DNA from 3 places in the Allobosea sp. RIT-PG3_2 genome. Region 2 is predicted to be linked to each of the others. Evidence: predicted binding sites of a transcription regulator. Region 2 holds the regulator's gene; each other region holds the start of a gene.
What was found. Region 2 encodes PhoB, which activates phosphate uptake and scavenging genes when phosphate is short. Its sites were predicted from a motif close to TGTCATNNANCTGTCAT; they were not measured.
Positions count from the first base shown of each region.

Region 1: AC2FAN_RS24595 (DUF2794 domain-containing protein) is a predicted target of PhoB. The motif match lies at 3,390-3,406, and genes of this name have one in related genera.
Region 3: AC2FAN_RS06335 (alkaline phosphatase) is a predicted target of PhoB. The motif match lies at 2,359-2,375, and genes of this name have one in related genera.

Region 1 is NZ_JBXWCA010000011.1:158,940-164,021, forward strand. Features, by position in the region: gene AC2FAN_RS24585 (NAD-glutamate dehydrogenase) at 1-2,347, opposite strand, end outside; gene AC2FAN_RS24590 (peroxidase-related enzyme) at 2,526-3,074, shown strand; gene AC2FAN_RS24595 (DUF2794 domain-containing protein) at 3,435-3,803, shown strand; gene AC2FAN_RS24600 (GNAT family N-acetyltransferase) at 3,814-4,365, opposite strand; gene AC2FAN_RS24605 (Bax inhibitor-1/YccA family protein) at 4,474-5,082, opposite strand, start outside.
Region 2 is NZ_JBXWCA010000012.1:15,470-20,551, reverse strand. Features, by position in the region: gene argH (argininosuccinate lyase) at 1-810, opposite strand, end outside; gene AC2FAN_RS24960 (LysR family transcriptional regulator) at 907-1,833, shown strand; gene AC2FAN_RS24955 (SpoIIAA family protein) at 1,887-2,273, shown strand; gene phoB (phosphate regulon transcriptional regulator PhoB) at 2,286-2,984, opposite strand; gene phoU (phosphate signaling complex protein PhoU) at 2,996-3,715, opposite strand; gene pstB (phosphate ABC transporter ATP-binding protein PstB) at 3,801-4,607, opposite strand; gene pstA (phosphate ABC transporter permease PstA) at 4,648-5,082, opposite strand, start outside.
Region 3 is NZ_JBXWCA010000002.1:106,728-111,809, reverse strand. Features, by position in the region: gene AC2FAN_RS06340 (hypothetical protein) at 1-436, opposite strand, end outside; gene AC2FAN_RS06335 (alkaline phosphatase) at 561-2,303, opposite strand; gene AC2FAN_RS06330 (2-hydroxyacid dehydrogenase) at 2,667-3,593, opposite strand; gene AC2FAN_RS06325 (NAD(P)/FAD-dependent oxidoreductase) at 3,605-4,933, opposite strand; gene AC2FAN_RS06320 (ABC transporter permease) at 4,989-5,082, opposite strand, start outside.

The DNA of each region.
Region 1 (5,082 bases), on a different contig from region 2:
TGAAGGTGATGGTCTGGCGCGGATGGCCGTCCGGGCCGGTCTGGAAGAAATTGGTGCGCAGCGCAGCGTCGACCAGGTTGATGAGGCGGCGCAGGATGCGGTCTTCGTCGAGGCTGGTGACGGCGTCGAGCGCCTCCTCGATCTCGGCGCGCTTCTGCGCCATGCGCTGCTCGCGCTCAGCCGCCGGATTGCGCGGATCGAACTTGGCGTTGAAATAGGCGATGAGCCCAGCGGCGATATCGGGGTGGCGCGTCAGAGCGTCGGCGATGTAGCTCTGCGCATAGGGCGCGCCGGTCTGGCGCAGATAGCGCCCGAAGGCGCGCAGCAGCGCGGCCTCGCGCCATGCCATGCCCGCGGCCAGCACGAGCTGGTCGAAGCGGTCGGATTCCGCGAGGCCGCGGAACTGCGCCATCAGCGCCGCCTCGATCGTCGGATCGAGGTGTTCGATGTCGATGGTGCCGTCGTCGGCCCGCTCCAGCGTCATGTCGTGCAACCAGACGCGGACGTTCTCGCCGCCCTTGGCGCCGTTGCCTTGCGGCATGATGTTGTAGGTCCGCTCGTTGATGACGCGGAAGCCCATGTTCTCCAGCACCGGCACGCGCGCCGAGAGCGAGATCGGCGCGCCGCGCGAGAAGACCTTGAGGTTGGCGCGCGTCGGTTCGTCGCCCTCGCGCCGGTAGAGGTTGACGGAGCGTGCCCGCTCCGGCGTCAGCTGCTGGAGCATCTCGATGTCGATGAGGGCGTCGGCGGCCGAGAAGCGCTCGCGATAGGCGGCGCCGAAGGCCTCGGCATAACGCTCGGCGAGCGCGCGGGCGGCGGGGCCGGCCTTCTCCTGATCGAGGACGTCCTTGAGGCCGTCGCCCCAGGTCCGGACGATGGCGCTGATGCCGGATTCGAGCGTGGCGCGGTCGATGCGCGGGGTTTTGCCGTCGTCGCGCCCGATGATGTAGTGGGTGCGCGAGAGCGGCCCCTCCGGATAGGCCGGATAGGCGGCCGACAGGCGCCCGCCATAGATGCGCGCCAGGAATTCGCCGACGCGCAGACGCACCGTGGTGTCGTAGCGATCCTTCGGGATGAAGACGAGGATCGAGACGAAGCGGTCGAACTCGTCGACCCGGGCGAGGGCGCGGATGCGCGGCCGCTCGGTGAGCTGCAGGATGTCGAGCGCGAACTGCTCGAGCGTGGCCACGTCGATCTGGAAGAGCTCGTCGCGCGGATAGGCGTCGAGCACATTCATCAGCGAGCGGCCGGAATAGCTCGCCGGGTCGAAGCCGATGTTCTTGGCAACGCGGGCGACCTTGAGCCGCAGATAAGGGATGGCGCGGGCCGAGCCGGTATAGGCGTTCGAGGTCAGCAGGCCGACGATGCGCAATTCGCCATCGAGCCGCCCGTCCGGCGTGAACAGCTTGACGCCGACATAGTCGAGATGGACGCGGCGGTGCACCCGGCTCTTGACGTTGGCCTTGGTGATGATGAGCGCATGGGGCTTGGCCAGGAAGGAGCGGATCTCCGGCGTGGTCGTCACCAACTCGCGGCCCTTGCGCAGCACCTTGACGGAGGGGTCGCGCAGGATGCCGAGGCCGGAGCCCTCGATCGGATCGGCCGCGACGTCGCCGCCGGGGAAGCGATAGGCGCGGATGCCGAGCAGGGTGAAGTTGTCGCCGGCGATCCATTCGAGGAACTGCAGCGCCTCGGCGATCTCGTCCTCCGGCAAAGGCGGCGGATTGGCGCGATAGGCCTGGATCACCTCGGTGATGCGCCCGCGCATCGCGGCCCAGTCGTCGACGGCCATGGCGACGTCGGCATAGACCTGCTCGAGCCCTGCGCGCAGCTTCTCGCGGGCGTCCTGGGTATCGATGCGCGGGATATGGATGTGCAGGAGGCTCTCGCGCCGCGTGCCTTCCGGGGCGCGGCCAGTGGCCTCGCCGGCGAGCGAAAGGAACTTGCCCTTGTCATCGCGCGCCACCGCGAGGATCGGATGGGCGACGAGACGCGGCTCGAGGCCCTGTTCCTGCAATTCGGCGAGCGTCGAGTCGAGCAGGAACGGCTTGTTGTCGTTGACGACCTCCAGGATGGTGACCTGGCGCTTGCGATCGCCTTCGCCGAATTCCGCGTCGCGGAAGCCGAGATTGATGGTGTCGGGCTTGCGGGGCTGGGTCAGGTGCTCGTAGGCCGCCGCAGCGGCGTGAGCGAGCATCTCCGGCGGCAGCGCTTCGAGATCTTCGGCGACGGAGCGCCCATAAAGCAGGCGAGGAAACTCGGCGGGCATCGTGCTCTTGAGGCCGGTGGCCGCGGCTTCGATGGCTGCGATCGCCTCGGCAGTCGCGTTCGTCACCCGTTTGCCCATGTCTCACCCCAGTTGTTTTGCCGCAGCGATGGCATAGGCTGCGCAACCTTTCAACTTTGACTTGCCCGAAAAAGCGGCAAATTGCCGCCTCGGTCCGACAGGATGCACCATGGCTACAAAGCATGACAAACCAAAGCTGGGCGAGGAGCCGGCGCGGCAGGACGCGCCGCCGCAGGTGATGGCGCTTGATCTGAAATCGGGACAGCTCTCGGCGGAGAACGAAGCCTATTTCGAGAAGTGCCGGGAGAAGCTCGGTTTCGTGCCGAATGTGCTGACATCCTATGCCCATGACGACGCCAAGCTCTCGGCCTTCGCCGCCTTCTACAACGACCTGATGCTGGCGCCGTCCGGCCTGTCGAAGCTCGAGCGCGAGATGATCGCCGTCGCGGTCTCGAGCGTGAACCGCTGCTATTACTGCCTGGCCGCCCATGGTGCGGCGGTGCGCCAGCTCTCGGGCGATCCGGTGCTCGGTGAGTTGATCGCGATGAACTATCGGGCCGCGGACCTGTCGGCGCGGCATCGCGCCATGCTCGATTTCTCGGTGAAGCTGACCGAAACCCCGCATCTGATCGGCGAGGACGACCGGTGGGCGCTGCGCAAGGCCGGTTTCTCCGAGCGCGACATCTGGGACATCGGCGCCGTCGCGGCCTTCTACAACATGTCGAACCGGATGGCCTCGGCCGTCGATATGCGGCCGAACGCCGAGTATCATCGGCAGGCGCGGTAGAAATCTCGAGCAGCTGCCGTGATTCGAGCGAGAGCACCGCGCAAAAGAAAACGGCCGGCGCAATGCCAGCCGCTAGTTGGCCTCGACTCGATGGCCCGGCTCCGCCCGAACTCCGGGGGGCTGGGGGGCTGACAAACCGGCGTTCAGCGAAACCGGACCGTCGAGGCAACGAGGGGAGTTGAGCGGCGCAACTTGGCGGTCGCTTGGCGCGTTCGCGGCGAAAATGCGGCATTTGCGGATAATGCTGACCCAAAGCGAATGCGGGCGCACGCGATCAAACGAACGCGATACCTTGCCAGCGCAGCAGTGCGGGCGCATCATCGCACCGTCGTCCGCTTGAGTGGCGGCCAGGGAGGCGCCATGAGCGAAAGCGAAACGCCGCAATCGCAATCGGCCGGCGCGGTCGTCCATTTCCCGTCGCCGGCCCGGCCCGCAACCGTCACCTTCGATCGGCGCGAGCTCAGCGAACTGCTCAACCTCTACGGCCGCATGGTCGCGGCGGGTGAGTGGCGCGACTACGCCATCGATTTCCTGAAGGACACGGCGCAGTTCTCGGTGTTCCGGCGCTCTTCGGAGATGCCGCTCTACCGAATCGTCAAGGATCCGGCCCTGGCGCGCCGGCAGGGCGCCTATTCCGTCGTGGCCGCGACCGGCCTCATCCTCAAGCGCGGCTCCGAACTGTCCCGCGTGCTCCAGGTGCTCGACCGCAAGCTGAGCGTCGTGAGCTGAGCCTTAAAACTCAGGATCCGCTCGGCTCAGGGCTGGGCGGCGTGCGGTCGCCTTCACCCAGTTCCTTCTGCATCAGCATCTGGTCGAGCCAGCGGCCATGCTTGAACCCGACCTTCTCGGCTACGCCGATCAGGCGGAAGCCGGCCTTCTCATGCAGGCGGCGAGAGCCGACCGAGGCGCCGGTGCCATCCCCGATCACCGCGATCATCTGGCGGAAACCGCGCTGCGTGCAGGCGGTCATCAGCGCATCGAGCAGCAGGCCGCCGATACCCAGGCCTTGGGCGGCCGGGGCGATGTAGATCGAGTTCTCTACCGTTGCGCGGTAGGCCGGGCGGGGGCGGTAGGCGCCAGCATAGGCATAGCCCAGCGGCTCGCCATCGCGATGGGCGACGACATAGGGATAGCCGCCCGCCAGCACGGCCTCGAAGCGCCGCAGCATTTCCGCTTCGCCGGGCGGCTCCAGCTCCCACGACGCCGTGCCATGCAGGACCGCATGGGCATAGATCGCGGTGATGGCGGGGATATCGGCGGGAGTGGCCGGGCGGATCGAAGGCGTCGTCATGCCCGGATGATGAGCAACGGACATGCCAAAAGAAAAGGCCTGCCAAAAGAAAAGCCCCGGCCTTGCGGCCGGGGCTCTGTCCAGGCGCGGTGCCCGGAAGCGAAGGACTTAGCGGCGGTCGCCGATCAGGCTGATCAACATCTGGAACATGTTGATGAAGTTCAGGTAGAGCGACAGCGCGCCGTTCACCGAGAGCTTCGCAGCCGATTCCGGATCCAGATCCGAAGAGAGATACATCTCCTTCAGGCGCTGGGTATCCCAGGCGGTCAGGCCGGCGAAGACCAGAACGCCGATCACCGAGATGCCGAAGGCCAGTGCGCTCGAGGCCAGGAACAGGTTGACCACCGAGGCGATCACGAGGCCGATCAGGCCCATGATCAGGAACGAGCCCATGCCCGAGAGCGACTTCTTCGTGGTGTAGCCGAAGAGGCTCAGCGCGCCGAAGGCGGCGGCCGTGATGAAGAACACCCGCGTCACCGAAGCGCCGGTGAAGACGACCAGGATCGACGACATCGAGACGCCCATCACCGCTGCGAAGGCGAAGAACATGGTCCGCGCCGAGGCGGCGCTCATGCTTTCGGCCTTGAACGAGAAGAGCATGATGAAGGCGAGCGGCGCGAGCATCACGACCCATTTCAGCGGGCTGAGATAGATCGCCTGGCCGAGTGCCGTCAGCCCGGCGATCTTGCCGTCGGGCGTGAAGCCGGCGATGGCCAG
Region 2 (5,082 bases):
CACCCAGGCGAATTGCCGGGAAGCCCACAGCGTCACCTCCTCGGCCAGCCGCGACAGGTTCGTCGTCAGCATCGCCGCGACGAACAGGAACTCCGCGACATGGTCGCGCGCGCCGACCGCATCGACCGAATTCTCGAACGGCCGATCATAGCCGAGCGCCCGCGCGCTGAGCTCGGGATTGAGCGTGATCGCGGAGCCGGCAAGCGCCGCCGCCCCGAGCGGCGACTGGCCGGAGCGCGCTTCCCAATCCTTCAGGCGCGAGGCATCGCGCATCAGCACCTGGCCATGCGCCATCAGCCAGTGGCCGAAGGTGACGGGCTGGGCGCTCTGCAGATGGGTGAAGCCGGGGCTGACCGAGGCCGCGTGCAATTCCGCCTGGTCGGCGATCGCGGTCAGCAATTCGGACAGCATCGCCGCCAGCGAACGCGACTTCTCGCGCAGATAGAGCTTGAGGTTGTTCGCCGCCTGGTCGTTGCGCGAGCGCCCGGCCCTGAGCTTGGCGCCGGTCGAGCCGATCCGCTCGGTCAGGATGCGCTCGATGAAGGTATGGACGTCCTCGTCCTGCGGTCCAGGCGCGATGCGTCCTTCGACCGTGTCCCGCGCGATCGCGTCGAGGGCGGTCAGGATGGTGTCGAGTTCCGAGGCCGTCAGCAGCCCGGCGCGCCCGAGTTCGGCCGCATGCGCCTTGCCGCCGGCGACATCCTGAGGCACCAGCCTGGCGTGCTCGCCGGCTGCGCTGGAGAGCTTCATCAACCGCGCATCCGGCGGCTTGCGGAAACGTCCGCCCCACAGGCGGGTCGTCTGGTTCATGATGCTCGTTCCTCCCCTAGCGGAAGAATGGCCTCTTGACCGAGAGGCCGGCAAACGAAACGATCTCCGCAGAGATAGTCCGAAAAGGAATACCCCATGGCCGCCGGTCGGCCTCCCCCGTCATCGACCGCCCTGCGGGCCTTCACCACCGTCGCACGACTGGGCTCGACGGCCCGCGCCGCGCAGGCGGTCAACCTCACCCAGAGCGCCGTCTCCAAGCAGATCCTCTCGCTGGAGCATCATCTCGGCGCCGTGCTGTTCGATCGCAGCCCGCTCGGCCTGAAGCTGACCGAGGCCGGCGCGATCTATCTGCCCTATGCCGAAGCGGCGCTGGAGCAGATGGATCGCGGCGCGCGGCGCCTGGCCGAGCGCTCCGCGGTCGCCCGGCCGATCCGGCTGCACATGGTCGCCATCGTCGGCGAGCGCTGGCTGATGGGGCGCTTTCCCGCCTTCGCCGAGGCTCATCCCGGCGTCGACGTGCAGTTCACCAACTATGTCAGCGAGAGCGAGACCGAAGAGCCCGATCTCGATATCGCCCACGGCGTCCCGCCCTGGACCGGCAGGGAGGCGCACTACCTGTTCGGCCGCGACGTCGCCCTCGTCGCCGCGCCGAGCCTGATCGAACGCATGGGCGGTTTCCGCCGCGCCGCCGACATCCAGAAGATGACGCTGCTCCAGCACTATCAGATGCCGACCTTCTGGGCCGAGTTCACCGAGGCCCACGACCTGCGCGGAGCCGTGCCCGAGCACACCGTGCGCTACGGCTACTATTCCGTGATTACCAGCGCCGCCGTCGCCGGGCTCGGCGTCGCCTTGACGCCGCGCTGCTATGTGGCGGATGAATTGGCCTCCGGCGCGCTCGTCAACCCGCTCTGTCTCGGCTTCACAAGCGCGACCGGCTGCTGGCTCACCCGCCCGCTCGGCCAGCCGGATCGCCCCGGCCTCGACGAATTCGTCACCTGGTTGCTCAGCGAGGCCGGGCAGTTCGACGCCGCGACACGGGCGCCTTCCGCCGCAGACTGATTTCCCGCGAAACTTCCCTCCGGGCGGGGCGTTGTCTTCGCCGAGGAGGAGACATGCTCACCATTCTGCCCGCCCCCGACCATGTCGGCGCCTACCGCCTGTCGCGGACGCTGACGGCCGATGATCTCGATCAGATCATGGCCGATATCGATGCGAAGCTTGGCCGCCACGAGAAGATCGGCATCCTCGCCGACTTCACCGATTTCACCGACATGACATTGGCCGCCGCCTGGAAGGATGCGCGCTACAGCCTTGGCAAGCTCTGGGAACTCCAGCGTTTTCCCCGCGAGGCCGTGGTCACCGACAAGAGCTGGCTCGCCGCCTTCGTCGACCTGCTCAACCCCGCGATCCCCTTCGTCACGGTGCGCACGTTCAAGCCGGAGGAGTACGACACCGCGCTGGCCTGGGCCGGCGATATCGAGGGCGGTCCCAACGCCTGACGATCGCGCGCGTCAGCTGCGCGCGAAGGTCTCGTCGAAGGCGTAGCCGGCGCCGCGCACCGTGCGCAGCGGGTCCTTGGTGTTGGCAGGCGTGATTGCCTTGCGCAGCCGCCCGACATGGACGTCGACCGTGCGCTCGTCGATATAGACGTCGCGGCCCCAGACGGCATCGAGAAGCTGGGCGCGCGAATAGACCCGCCCCGGTGCCTGCATCAGGAATTCGAGCAGCCGGAACTCGGTCGGCCCGAGATGCAGCTCGCTGCCGGCGCGGCGGACGCGCCGGGTCGTGCGGTCGAGTTCGAGATCGCCCGCGGCCAGCAGCCCCGCGACGTGACCTGGCTTCGCCCTGCGAAGAAGCGCCTGGATGCGCGCGATCAGTTCCGGCAGCGAGAACGGCTTGACGACGTAGTCGTCGGCGCCGGTCGCAAGGCCGCGTACCCGCTCGGTCTCCTCGCCGCGCGCCGTCAGCATGATGATCGGCACGCGCTCGGTGTCGCGCCGCGAGCGCAGCCGCCGGCAGAGCTCGATGCCGGAGAGGCCGGGCAGCATCCAGTCGAGCAGCACGAGATCGGGCGTGTGGTCGCGCAGATGCAGCTCCGCATCGTCCCCGCGCGCGACGCTGTCGACCTCGAAGCCCTCGGCCTCGAGGTTGTAGCGCAGCAGCAGGGTGAGCGGCTCCTCGTCCTCGACGATCAGGATGCGTGCGGCCATGATGTCTTGCCTCAGCTGCCCGTGATCGCCTCGACCTCGATATTGGTCGTGTCGAGCTTCGGCCGGTTCACGTCGAGCGAGTCGCCGGTGATGAGATAATGGATTGTCTCGGCGATGTTGGTGGTGTGGTCGCCGATGCGCTCGATGTTCTTCGCGCAGAACAGCAGATGCGTGCAGAACGTGATGTTGCGCGGATCTTCCATCATATAGGTCAGGAGCTCGCGGAACAGCGAGGTGTAGAGCGCGTCGATCTCGTCGTCGCGGCGCCAGACCTCGAGCGCCTTCTGCTCGTTGCCGGCGGCATAGGCGTCGAGCACGTCCTTTAGCTGCGCCTGGACAAGGCGGCTGATGTGCTCGAGGCCGACGACCGCGCGATGCGGCGGCTGGAACTGCCCGGCGATGGCGACGGCCCGCTTGGCGATGTTCTTGGCGAGATCGCCAACGCGCTCGACATCCGCCGCGATGCGGATCGCCGAGATCAGCTCGCGCAGATCGTTGGCGAGCGGCTGGCGCCGGGCGATGGTCAGCACCGCCTTCTCCTCGACCTCGCGCTGGAGATTGTCGAGGCGCTGGTCGGCCGAGATGATCTTCTGGGCGAGCGCGGTGTCGCGGCGCACCAGGGCGACGGTGGAATCGCCCAGCATGCGCTCGGCCATGCCGCCCATTTCGGCGAGGCTGCGGCGGATGCCCTCGAGATCGGTGTCGTAGGAACGGACGATGTGATCGGTCATGGCGTTATCCTCGAAGCATTTTCAAGCGAAGTGGGCACCGGTTCGCGCGATGAAAATGCGATAAAACAAAGAAGTCCGTCGCCGCTCAGCCGAAGCGGCCGGTGACGTAGTCCTGCGTCTGCTTTTTGCCGGGGTTCATGAAGATCGTGTTGGTCGGCGCGAACTCGATGACCTCGCCCAGATACATGAAGGCGGTGTACTGCGAGATGCGGGCCGCCTGCTGCATGTTGTGGGTGACGATGGCGATGGTGAAGTCGCTCTTCAGCTGCTCCAGCAGGTCCTCGATCTTGCCGGTCGAGATCGGATCGAGCGCCGAGGTCGGCTCGTCGAACAGGATCACCTCCGGCTTCTGCGCGATGGTGCGCGCGATGCACAGGCGCTGCTGCTGGCCGCCGGAGAGGCCCATGCCGGAGCTCTTCAGCTTGTCCTTGACTTCGTCCCAGAGCGCGGCGCGGCGCAGCGCGCCCTCGACGCGGTCGTCGAGCTCGGACTTCGGCGGCCTCTCATAGAGCCGGATGCCGAAGGCCACGTTGTCGTAGATCGACATCGGGAACGGCGTCGGCTTCTGGAACACCATGCCGACGCGCGAGCGCAGCTCGTTCACGTCGACATCGTTGGAGATGATGTTGCGCCCGTCCAGCAGGATCTCGCCGGTCGCCCTCTGCTCGGGATAGAGCGAGTAGATCCGGTTGAAGATGCGCAGCAGGGTCGACTTGCCGCAGCCGGAAGGGCCGATCAGCGCCGTGACGTGCCGGTCGCGGAAGTCGAGATTGATGTTCTTCAGCGCCTTGTGCTCGCCGTAGTAGAAATCGAGGTTTTTCACCGCGATCCGGACGGGCGCCTCGGCATCGAGCGATTGCGGGGAGAGTTCAAGGGTCGAAAGCATCGACATGGTCCTTCAGGATCAGACGCGACCGGGTTGGATTCAAGCTCTACTTGCCGCCGCTGACGATGCGGCGGGCAACGATCGAGAGCAGCAGGATCGACATGGTGATGATGAGCGAGCCGGCCCAGGCCAGCTGCTGCCAGTTTTCGTAAGGGGCCGAGGCGAACTGGTAGATCGTCACGGGCAGGTTCGAGACGCCGCCGACGAGGCTCGCCGAGAACCAGAAATTGTTGTTGAGCGCTGTGAAGATCAGCGGCGCGGTCTCGCCGGCGATGCGGGCAAGAGCCAGCAGGATCCCGGTGACCATGCCGGCCTTGGCCGCCCGCCAGGTCACGCTGGTGATGACGACCGAGGGCGGCGCGCCGAGAGCGGCTCCGGCCTCGCGCAGCGGGCCGGGCACGAGGCTCAGCATGTCCTCGGTGGTGCGCACGATGACGGGGATCGCGATGATGCCGAGCGCGACGCCGCCGGCCCAGCCGGA
Region 3 (5,082 bases), on a different contig from region 2:
TCTGGCTGACGAAGCCGGTATCGGCATCGGTCGCGGAGCCGATCTCGAGCCTTCCGGCCACCACGACCTTGCGGCCGGCACTGACCATCGCCGTCTCGTTCTTCATGAACACGACGACGATATCGACCGGCCAGTCGGCGTCGGACTGGCAGAAGGGGCAGATGGCGAGCGGCTCGCGCGTCAGCACGAAGAAACGGCTTTCCGGCTTCAATGGCGGCGCCATGTAGCCGACCATGCGCACGGGCTTGCCGCGCAGCACCGTCACCCTGTCGGAGAATTCGAAGCCGAGCACGCCGAAGGATTTATAGAGGCTGTCGAAGGCGATCGTCTCGACATCGGCCGCGGCGGCGCGGTCGAAAAGGCTCGCCGCCGCGAGGCCGAGCACGACTCCGCGGCGGGTAATGGTCGCCAGAGCATTTTCGAGCGAAGTGGACACCGGTTCGCGTGAAGAAAATGCGGGGAGGCAGGAAGTTGGAGGATTTTCGCGCTTCGAAGAAACGCGGAAATCCTCCAGGGGGGCCTGTCGGCGCATCGATGCCTCCGTTGCCCCGATCATCGGCTCACTTGCCGCCGAGCGCCAGCGCTTCGGTCATGACGCGGAACACGAAGGTGTTGGGCTTGTGGCCGCGGAAGCGCTCGGCGCCGGGGCCCATCGCCGTCAGGATGACGTCGTCGGCCGCATGGACGCCGTTATTGGCATCGAAGGGAAGGTTGCCGACCTTGCGAGCCACCAGCGGGCCCGTGCAGTCCTTCTCGTTGGCGATGTTGGTCTTGCCGTCGGGGCCCTTCACGGCCGGAACGCGCTCGCCGTCCATGGCGGGGCGGCCGGTGTCGCAGGTGTCGGGATAGGAGCCGTAGACGACGGCGAGACGGCGCGAGGTGTCGACCTTGGTGGGGTAGCCCTCGGCGTCGACCGGGCCGTAATTCGGCGGGGTCGACTCGTTGTAGACGCCGAGCTTGTCGCGCAGCAGCTGGCCCGGGCGATCATCGTCATAGGTGCCGATGATCGACATCGGATGGGCGTGGTCGGGGACGACGATGATCAGCGTGTCGTTGCGGTCGCCGGCGAAGTCCTTCGCGACCTTGACCGCGTTGTCGAGCATGATCGTGTCGAACACCGAGCGCTCCCAGTCGAGCGAATGGCTATACTTGTCGATGCGGGCGGACTCGACCATCAGCAGGAAGCCCTCGGGATTGCCCTTGAGCATGTCGAGCGCGGCCCTGGTCTGCTCGACGACATCCGGCTGGTCCGGGAATTTCGAGATCGTGCCCTTCTTGGCAAGGCGCAGGTCGAAGGCGCCGTCGATGTTGCCGGTGTTGTAGAGGCCGAGCAGCTTCTTCGAGCCGGCGGCGACCGCCGCGTTCATCTCGGTCTTCGTGGTGGCGAGCGTGTAGCCGGCCTCCTTGAACTTGGCGATGAAGTCTTGCTCGTCCGTGCGCTTCGAGCCGGGGGTGACCTTGCTCAGGAAGTTCGGCGAGCCGCCACCCATGATCACGTCCGGCTTCACCGCGTAGAACATTTCGACGATGTCATTGAAGTCCGAGCGGCGGCGGGTGTGGGCGACCATCGAGGCCGGGGTCGCATCCTCGATCTCGGAGTTGGTGACGACGCCGACAGCCATGCCGGTCTTGCGCTTCACCAGCTCGGCGATGGTCTCGACCTTCGGATGGTCGAGGGTCAGCGCGTTCTTGGCGCAGTAGACGCCGAGCGCGTTCACGCAGGATTTGTGGCCGGTGGTGTAGGCATGCGCGGCATTGGCGCTGTCGGTGACGATCGAGTCGGTGCCGGAGGTCGAGATCAGCGCCATGTTGGACATGTCGTCCATGGCGAGCTCGCCGTCATATTTGCCTTCCTTCCAGCCCTTGGAGAGGATGCGGGCCGCCGTGCGGTTGGCGACCGTCATGCCGTCGCCGATGAAGAGGATGACGTTCTTGGCGCGGCGCGGCGTCGCCGTCGCGAAGACGTCCCAGTTCACGGTCGACTTGTTGCCGCCTTGGGTGGCTTCCACCACGTAGCGGCCGGCCGGCAGCGAGGTACCGCGCAGCCATAGCGCCGAATGCTTCTGGCCTTCCTCGCTCTGGATGAAGTTCGTCGGCCGTCCGAAGGCCTCGGCGGCGGGCTTGCCGTTGATGGTGACGTTCACATCGCCCGAGGTCGGCGCATTCGGGAACTCGACCTTGAAGTCGAACCGCGAGCCTTCGAGGATCTCGGCACGGTCGATCGGATAGATCGTCTGTGCGGTGGCGGATCCCCCCGCCACGCCTGCCGCCAGGACCGCCGCCAACCAGTGATATGCGCGCATTGTCGTTCTCCGCCGGAAAGGGCTCGTGCCGGTGGCCTTCGCCTAAGACCGGAACATGACAGTTTCATCAAACCCGTCCGGACCCGGCGCGACTTCGGGACCTTGGAACGGATCGTCAGACATGCCGAAGGGCCGCCTCTCGGCGGCGCTTCGCGAGTTGCTGTCTATGAAGAAGAGACGACCGGCTAGCGGAGAATGGCCGGCGCGGCTCGGAGATGCCTTGCAACGACGAGCAGCCGGTCCGGTCGCGTTTCCTGCCGCTGGCTCGCCAAGTGGAGCCTTCTCCCTTTCATCGACAATCGAAGGATGAAAGGGGCGTATTCGTGAAGCGCGCCCTGAGCGGCGCGGCAGGCGGCGGCGCGGTCAGTATTCCCGACCGCGCGGGACGAGCCCCTCGATCGGAAGCCCTTTGCGATGGCGCTCGATCGTCTCGAGCACAAAGGTAGCGCCGCTTTCCGGGCGCGTCATGCTGGCGATGTGAGGCGTCATCACGATGCGCGGGTGGTTCCAGAACGGATGATGCGGCGCCGGGGGCTCGCTTTCGAGCACATCGATCATCGCGCCCGAAAGCTGTCCCTCATCCAGCGCCTGCAACAGGTCGGCTTCGACGAGATGCCCGCCTCGCCCGACATTGATCAGGCCCGCCCCGCGCGGCAGCTGCGAGAACAACCGTGCATCGAGGATGCCTTGCGTCGCTTCGGTCAGCGGCAGCAGGCAGATCAGGATATCCGTCTGCGCCAGGAAGGCGGGGAGTTCTGCTGCGCCGGTAAAGCAGATGATACCATCGATCTGCCGCGGTGAGCGGTTCCAGCCCGACAAGGGAAAACCGAAGGAACGCAGCTTCGCCAGGCTCGCCTGGCCGAGCTGTCCCAGCCCCAGAATGCCGACACGCCGATCTGCGGGGGGACGGACCTGGATCTCCCGCCAATGCCGCCGGCGCTGCTGGTCGATGAAATCGACCATGTTGCGGTGCAGCATCAGCGTGGCCATGCAGACGAATTCGGCCATGCTTTCGGCGATGCCGGGCTCAAGCATGCGCACGACCGGCAATTCAGGCGGCAGCTTGCTGAAATCGAGCTGGTCGACGCCGGCACCGACCGAAAAGATCATCTTGAGGTTCGGAAAGGTCTCGGCGATCCGCTCCGGCGGCTGCCAGAGCAGGAGATATTCGACGGCCAGCGGATCGCCGATATCCGGCCAGATCCGGAAGGGCGTCTCGGGCGCCTGCCGGGCGAAGGCCGCGGCCCATTGGTCCGCCCGCTCGGCGCTGGCCTTGTAGAGGATGGTCACGGCGGCGCTCCCTAGAACAGCCCGACCGGCGCCAGCGGCCGCCCGTCGACCAGCCGCTCATAGCTATAGGCGGCGGGATCGACGAAGGACGGGTCACCACGCACGACATCGGCTGCAAGCTTGCCGGCGGCCGGGCCGATGCCGAAGCCATGGCCCGAGAAGCCGGTGGCGAGGAAGAAGCCCTTCAGGCTGGCGACCGGCGAGATCACCGGCACGGTATCGGGCGTGGAATCGATCGTCCCGCCCCAGGCCTCGGCGATGCGGATGTCCTTGAGCTCGGGGTTGCCGGCGATCAGCGCGGCCAGCGCCGAATTGACCAGCTCCATGTCGGGCGCGGGGTCCTGCACGCGCACTGCCTCGAACGGGGAGGGCTGATCGAACTGCCAGTTGGCGCTGCCGAAGAGCTGCTTGAAGAAATCAGCTCCCAGCCGCAGCTTCAGCCCGGCCCGGCGCTGCTTGAAGGTCGGCCAGAAGATCTTGGCGTAGCGCAGGATGTCGGGTGTCAGGTTGACCGTGCCGCGCCCGCGCAGCGCCAGCGTGAAGCCGCCGTCGAGCCGGCGGCGGACGCAATACTCGGTGGTGCCCAGCGCCCCGGCGGTGATCTCGGGCGCCGGCGTGGTGCGGCAGGCGGTGGCGTCGACCAGCCCGATCGGCAGATCGATTCCGTGCCGTCGGCAGAACAGCGAGGACCAGGCGCCGCCCGCCAGCAGCACGGCCTGGGTGCGGATCGTGCCCTTCTCGGTCACGACTGCGCTGACGGCGCCGGCCGTCGTCTCGAGCCCGCGTGCGGCGCAGCCCTGATGGATGGTGACGCCTCGCTTGCGCGCCGCCAGGGCGAGCGCCGGCACGGCCATCGAAGGCTCCGCCCGCCCGTCGCTCGGCGTATGCAGGCCGGCCACCCACTTCTGCGAATTGCCGGGCAGTCTCTCGGCGACCTCGGCCGGGCTCAGCAAGGTGGAGTGGACCTGGAGCTCGCGCGCGATGACGGCCCAGCGTTCCCAATCGGCGGCTTCCTTGGGGTCCTTTGTCAGGAAGAGCACGCCGGTGCGCCGAAAGCCGGTGTCGGCCCCGGCCTCTTCCTGCAGCTCTTCCCAGAGGCGCAGAGCTTCGCGCGCAAGCGGAATCTCGGCCCGGGCGCGGCCCTGCTGGCGGCACCAGCCCCAGTTGCGGCTCGACTGCTCGCCCGCGACATGCCCTTTCTCGACCAGCGCGACCGACAAGCCCTTGCGGGCGAGATGATAGGCGCTGGATACGCCGATCACGCCGCCGCCGATGACCACCACATCGACGGCCTCCGGCAGGCGCTCGTCGCTGGGAATGCGGTTGACCGGCGGGGACATGGACGGTGCTCCTGAGGAATGGAGTAGGTAGCCGAGACGGCGGGGAGGGGTGGCGTCAGTTGATGTCCATGCGCGGATCGAGCGCATCGCGCAGGCCGTCGCCGATGAAGTTGAAGCTGGTCACCGCGAGCGTGATCGCGATGCCCGGC